DNA from 3 places in the Terrabacter sp. GCM10028922 genome. Region 3 is predicted to be linked to each of the others. Evidence: predicted binding sites of a transcription regulator. Region 3 holds the regulator's gene; each other region holds the start of a gene.
What was found. The regulator HrcA, encoded in region 3, represses chaperone genes, less so after heat shock. The targets are predictions, from matches to a motif close to TTNGCACTCGNNNNNNNCGAGTGCNAA.
Positions count from the first base shown of each region.

Region 1: the regulator HrcA is predicted to act here: its motif matches at 748-774, upstream of groES (co-chaperone GroES).
Region 2: the regulator HrcA is predicted to act here: its motif matches at 1,246-1,272, upstream of groL (chaperonin GroEL).

Region 1 covers NZ_JBHTFG010000005.1:107,139-109,402, forward strand. Annotated here, with positions in the region: gene ACFQU3_RS04830 (class I SAM-dependent methyltransferase) at 1-704, opposite strand, end outside; gene groES (co-chaperone GroES) at 927-1,223, shown strand; gene groL (chaperonin GroEL) at 1,368-2,264, shown strand, end outside.
Region 2 covers NZ_JBHTFG010000017.1:24,068-26,331, reverse strand. Annotated here, with positions in the region: gene groL (chaperonin GroEL) at 1-1,091, opposite strand, end outside; gene ACFQU3_RS16715 (HIT family protein) at 1,308-1,736, opposite strand; gene ACFQU3_RS16710 (hypothetical protein) at 1,785-2,264, opposite strand, start outside.
Region 3 covers NZ_JBHTFG010000002.1:116,135-118,398, reverse strand. Annotated here, with positions in the region: gene dnaJ (molecular chaperone DnaJ) at 1-370, opposite strand, end outside; gene hrcA (heat-inducible transcriptional repressor HrcA) at 450-1,493, opposite strand; gene ACFQU3_RS01930 (DUF3097 domain-containing protein) at 1,728-2,264, shown strand, end outside.

The DNA.
Region 1 (2,264 bases), on a different contig from region 3:
GACGTCCACTGGGCCTCGGCGCCGCGCGGCACGGATCCGTGAGGGAACGAGGGGGAGAGCTTGGCGCCCGTTGCCGGAACGTCGTCGGCGAACGCGAGCACCTGCGACCACGAGGGTGAGATGGCGTCGAGCGAGAAGACGCGTCGGGTCCGGCCGCGGACGTCGGCGACACCGCTGACGCGCCTGGCCGGGTCGAGCCAGAGGCCGAGGTGGCGGCGGCCCTCGCCCTGGGGGAGGAGGACGTCCTCGGCGCGTGCGTGGGTCACCCGGGCCGACGGCCAGTGCCTGAGGTTGACCGCGGCGACGCGGGCCGTCGCCGCGTCGGCGTCCACGGCGTGCACCGTGAGGTCGAGGCCCGCGAACGCCATGGCGTCGGCCCCGAGCCCGCAGCCGAGGTCGTAGACGTCACGGACCCCGGCTGCGGCATACCGGTGGGCGTGGCGCGCCGCGATGGCCAGGCGGGTGGACTGCTCGAGCCCGTCGGCGGTGAAGAGCATCCCGGCGGCGAACTCGCCGAACTTCTCGACGCCGCGTGAGCGCAGCCGCGACTGGGTCATCGCGGCGGCCACGAGGTCGGCGTCGTAGCCGGCGTCGCGCAGACGGCCCTGGAGGGTGAGCGACGCATGCTCGTCGTACGGCGGGAGTGACCGGAGCAGCGCCCAGCCCTCGCCGTCCGAGAGGCGGTCGACCATGGCGGCGTCCATGGCCACATCCTGCCAGCGCGGCCGGGCACGCGACGCGCCGGATCTGGCACTCGACTTGACCGAGTGCTAACCGCAAACCTAGATTTCACCTTGTTGGCACTCTCGACCTGAAAGTGCCAGCACCCCTCCTCGAGGGCGGTCGACCCCCGCGACGGCGGCCAGCCTCGATGAGCCCACAGTCCGTAGTCAGTTTCCGACTGTCCCGAAGGGAAGGTCACCACCGTGTCGGTTTCCATCAAGCCGCTCGAAGACCGCATTGTCGTCAAGTCCCTCGAGGCCGAGCAGACCACCGCGTCCGGCCTCGTCATCCCGGACACGGCCAAGGAGAAGCCCCAGGAGGGCGAGGTCCTCGCTGTCGGCCCCGGCCGCTTCAACGACACCGGCACCGAGCGCGTCCCGCTCGACGTCAAGGTCGGCGACAAGGTCATCTACAGCAAGTACGGCGGCACCGAGGTGAAGTACGGCGGCGAGGAGTACCTCATCCTCTCCGCACGTGACGTGCTCGCCGTCGTCGGCTGACGTCGTCACGCCGCATGCCGTGAACGCACCCCGGTGAGCATCCCGAACCATTAGGCCGGGGTCTCCCCGGGGTGCGTCCCGTTTGACCGGGTCCCGCCCGGAATCCCAAGAACCACAAAGCAACCCGAGCCAAAAAGGAACACCATGGCCAAGCAGCTGGAGTTCAACGACTCCGCCCGCAAGTCGCTCGAGCGCGGCGTCGACGCGCTCGCCAACGCCGTCAAGGTGACGCTCGGCCCGAAGGGCCGCAACGTCGTCATCGACAAGAAGTGGGGCGCCCCCACGATCACGAACGACGGCGTGACCATCGCCCGTGAGATCGAGCTCGAGGACGCCTACGAGAACCTCGGCGCCCAGCTCGCCAAGGAGGTCGCGACCAAGACCAACGACATCGCCGGCGACGGCACGACGACCGCGACCGTCCTCGCCCAGGCCATGGTCAGGGAGGGCCTGCGCAACGTCGCTGCGGGCGCCGCCCCCGCCGCGCTCAAGCGCGGCATGGACAAGGCCGTCACCGCGGTCAACGACCGCCTCCTCGAGAACGCCCGCGAGGTCGACGGCAAGGACGAGATCGCCTCCGTCGCCACGCTCTCCGCCCAGGACGCCACGCTCGGTGGCCTCATCGGCGAGGCGTTCGACAAGGTCGGCAAGGACGGCGTCATCACCGTCGAGGAGTCCTCGACGACTGCGACCGAGCTCGAGTTCACCGAGGGCATGCAGTTCGACAAGGGCTACCTCTCGGCGTACTTCGTGACCGACACCGAGCGCATGGAGACCGTCCTCGAGGACGCCTACGTGCTCATCAACCAGGGCAAGATCTCCTCGGTCGCCGAGGTGCTCCCGATCCTCGAGAAGGTCGTGCAGTCGGGCAAGCCGCTGCTCATCATCGCCGAGGACGTCGACGGCGAGGCCCTCTCGACGCTCGTCGTCAACAAGATCCGCGGCACGTTCAACGTCGCGGCCGTCAAGGCCCCGGGCTTCGGCGACCGCCGCAAGGCCATGCTCCAGGACCTCGCCATCCTCACCGGTGGCCAGGTCATC
Region 2 (2,264 bases), on a different contig from region 3:
TGGAGCTTCTCGCGGTCGTAGTCGGAGTCCGACTTCTCGATCTCGGCCTTGATCTGGGCGATGCGGCCCTCGATCTGCGAACGGTCCTCGGCGTCCTCGACGATGGTCGTCTCGTCCTTCGTGACGACGACCTTGCGAGCGCGGCCGAGCAGGTCGAGGGTGGCGTTCTCGAGCTTGAGACCGACCTCCTCGGAGATGACCTGGCCACCGGTGAGGATGGCGATGTCGGTGAGCATGGCCTTGCGGCGGTCGCCGAAGCCCGGGGCCTTGACGGCGACGGACTTGAACGTGCCCTTGATCTTGTTCACGACGAGCGTCGCGAGGGCCTCACCCTCGATGTCCTCGGCGATGATCAGCAGCGGCTTGCCCGACTGCATGACCTTCTCCAGGAGCGGGATGAGGTCCTTGATGTTGCCGATCTTGGAGTTGGCGACGAGCACGTAGGCGTCGTCGAGGACGGCCTCCATGCGCTCGGTGTCGGTGACGAAGTACGCCGAGATGTAGCCCTTGTCGAAGCGCATACCCTCGGTCATCTCCAGCTCGAGACCCATGGTGTTGGAGTCCTCGACGGTGATGACGCCTTCCTTGCCGACCTTGTCCATCGCCTCGGCGATGAGCGCGCCGATCTCCTCGTCGGCCGCGGAGATGCTGGCGGTCGAGGCGATCTGCTCCTTGGTCGTGACCTCCTTGGCCTGCTCGAGCAGGCGGGCGGAGACAGCGTCGACGGCCTTCTCGATGCCCCGCTTGAGGGCCATCGGGTTGGCGCCGGCGGCCACGTTGCGCAGGCCTTCCTTCACCATGGCCTGGGCGAGGACGGTGGCCGTCGTCGTGCCGTCACCGGCGACGTCGTCGGTCTTCTTGGCAACTTCCTTGACGAGCTCCGCGCCGATCTTCTCGTACGGGTCGTCGAGCTCGATCTCCTTGGCGATCGAGACACCGTCGTTGGTGATGGTGGGGGCGCCCCACTTCTTCTCCAGAACGACGTTGCGGCCCTTCGGGCCGAGCGTCACACGGACGGCGTCGGCGAGGATGTTCATTCCTCGCTCGAGCCCGCGGCGCGCCTCTTCGTCAAACGCAATGGTCTTGGCCATTCGGGTGGTTCCTCCCACGCGAATCGTTGGTGGTGGCCCGCGTGCCGCCCGCGACGGACGGGACCGGACTCCTCAGCTCACGTCGCTGCGAACCCAGCCCCTCGGCATTCGGTCCATATCTGTCACTCCCACGGGGAGAGTGCTAACGCCATTATTGGCACTCTCGGGGTGAGAGTGCAAACAACTGGCCACGCGGACGACGCGGTGCGCCCGCGGTCACTGACGCGGTGCCACCGCTTCGAGGGCGGCGGCGAGGCGGGCGGCGTACTCGGCGGACTCCGCCTCCGACGCGTACTTGGTCCGCGGCCAGAAGAAGCCGCGCAGGCCGTCACCCTTCGTACGGGGCACGACGTGGACGTGCAGGTGCGGCACCGACTGGCTCACGACGTTGTTCATCGCGACGAACGTGCCCTGGGCGCCCAGACCATCGACCGCGGCGGCGGCCAGCCGCCGAGCCGCGCCGAGCAGGCCCGCGTGCAGCTCGCCCGGGAGGTCGAGGAGCGTGTCGACGTGCGGCCGCGGGACGAGCAGGACGTGCCCCTTGAACACCGGACGCCGGTCGAGGAAACCGAGGAAGTCCGGCTCGTCGAGCACGACGTCGGCTGGGATCTCGCCCGCGACGATGGAGCAGAAGACGCAGTCCATGCGCTCAGGCTCCCATGGGCACCCGCCCGAGCCGGTGGGTGCGCCGCCTCAGCAGATGACGAGCAGGACGCACCCGCCGTCGTCGCCGGAGGACGTCGGCGAGCTCGTCGGCGTCGGCTTCTTCGTCGAGGTCGGCTTCGGCTTGGGGTTGTCGTGCGTCGAGGTGGGGTCCGGCGCCGACGTCGAGGTCGGTGCCGGGACAGCCGTCGAGGTCGTGGTCGTGGTCGAGGTCGGCGCGGGGGCCGGGGCCTTGCTCGTCGGCAGCTTTGTCGGCGTGGCGGATGCCTGCTCGACGACGGCCGTCGACGTCGGCTGGCTGCTCGTGGTGCCTGCTGTGGTGCGCGAGGCGACGGACGTGCTCGATGACGTTGACTCGCCCCAGCCGTCGGCCGACGAGGTGCTCGCCCAGTCACCGCCCGGCAGTCCGGGGAACGCGGACGACATCGCCTCGTCGCTCCAGCTGTCGCCGGACCAGAACGCGACGGCGCTCGTCGTGCCGATGGCGAAGGTGGCGAGCACGGCCGCGAT
Region 3 (2,264 bases):
TCGAGAGGTCGAGGTCGAGGCGCACGAGAGCGTCCTGGCCGCGCTGGACCCGGGGGCGCGGGCCGCGCGTGCCGGCGGCAGAACCGGCGCCGAAGAACGCGTCCATCACGTCGCTGAACGAGAAGCCCTGGCCCGCACCGAAGCCCGCGCCGCCGGTGGCGAACGGGTCGGCGCCCATGTCGAAGGACTGACGCTTCTGCGGGTCGGACAGCACGTCGTAGGCCTGCGACACCCGCTTGAACTCGTCCTCGGCCTCGGCGCCGGAGTTGACGTCCGGGTGCAGCTTGCGGGCGAGTCGACGGTAGGCCTTCTTGATGTCCTCCTGGCTCGCGTCGCGCGAGACGCCGAGGACGGCGTAGTAGTCGTTCAAGCTCGGGTTCCTTTGGTACGTGGTGCGTTCGGTTCCGGCGCGACGATGCACCGGTCGGGCTGGCCGGGTCGGGTCTGGGTCAGGTGGCCTGGTTCTCGTCGAGGATCTCGGACACGTAGCGCGCGACCGCCCGGACCGAGGCCATGGTCGTGGGGTAGTCCATGCGGGTCGGGCCCAGCACCCCGAGGCTCGCGACGCGCTCGGCGCCCGAGCCGTAGCCCATCGAGACGAGCGACGTCGTCTGCAGGCCGGTGACGGGGTTCTCCGAGCCGATGCGGACCGACACGAGGTCGGGATCGTCGCCGAGCTGGCCGAGGAGGCGCAGCAGGGTGACGTGCTCTTCGAGGGCCTCGAGGATCGGACCGATCGTGCGTGGGAAGTCGGTGCCGGCGCGGGCCAGGTTGGCCTGACCGGCGAGGACTACACGCTCCTCGCGCTCCTCGACGAGGGCGTCGCCGAGCGCGGAGATCACGGCCGTCAACCCCGCACGCTCGGCGTCATCGGCCTCGTCGACGAGCCGACGCAGCTGCGTGGCCGCGACGGTGAAGGGCAGGCCTGCCGCGACGTCGTTGATGCGGGTGCGCATCGACGAGACGAGCGCCTCCCCCTCGGCGTCGAGGAGCGAACGGCCGATGTCGACGACCCGCTGCTCGACCCGGCCGGTGTTGACGATGAGCACGACCATGAGGTGCGAGGCACCCAGCGGGACGAGCTCGATGTGCCGCACCGTCGAGCGGGTCAGCGAGGGGTACTGCACGACCGCGACCTGGCGGGTCAGGCTCGCGAGCAGCCGGACCGTGCGGTCGACGACGTCGTCGAGGTCGACCGCCCCCTCGAGGAACTGGCTGATCGCGCGCCGCTCCCCCGGGCCGAGGGGCTTGACGGCGCTGAGCCGGTCGACGAAGACGCGGTAGCCGGCGTCGGTGGGCACGCGCCCGGCCGACGTGTGCGGCGCATGGATCAGACCCTCCTCCTCGAGCAGGGCCATGTCGTTGCGCACGGTCGCGGCGCTCACCCCGAGGTGGTGGCGCTCGACGAGGGCCTTGCTGCCGACCGGCTCGGAGGTCTGGACGTAGTCCTGCACGATCGCGCGCAGCACCATCAGCCTGCGGTCCTCGCTCATCGCGTCCCTCCTCGCGTCTCTGGCACTCTCCGTTGACGAGTGCCAAGTCTACGTCGTGGGCGGCCGATCTCCGATTTCATCCAACCGTATGCCGGGACGGCCAGGACGCGCCCGGGTCGAGGCGCTCCACTCGACCCGGGGTCGCGGGTGAAAGTGCCCACTCGACGGTTGAGGGGGCGCGTGCACCCGCGTGGCGGCTGCGCGAGTGGCATCCACACGGCATACCCTCCCGTGGTGCCTCCCATCGACCGCTACGGATCCGACGTGCTGAGCGGGGACTGGCGCGCGCCGAAGCGCGGCCGGTCGGTCCCGACCCCCGCCGAGCGCGACCTCGTCGTCGAGGAGGTCGAGACCGGCTGGGTCGGCGCCGTCGTACGCGTCGAGAAGGCGGGCGGCATGCACGTCGTCCACCTCGAGGACCGACGGGGTCGCACCAAGGCGTTCCCGCTCGGGCCGGGCTTCCTCGTCGACGGTGCACCGGTGACCCTCACCCCGCCCACCGCCGCGGCGACAGCGGCCCTCGCCGACGCCCGCCGTGCGGCGTCCCGTACCGCCAGCGGCTCCGTCGCCGTGCAGGGTGCACGAGCGAAGGTCGCGAGCGGCTCACGCATCTATGTCGAGGGCCGACACGACGCCGAGCTCGTCGAGAAGGTCTGGGGTGACGACCTGCGCGTCGAGGGCGTCGTCGTCGAGCTCATGGACGGCGTGGACGACCTCGCCGGCATCATCGCGGAGTTCCAGCCGGGCCCCGGCCGCCGCCTCGGCGTGCTC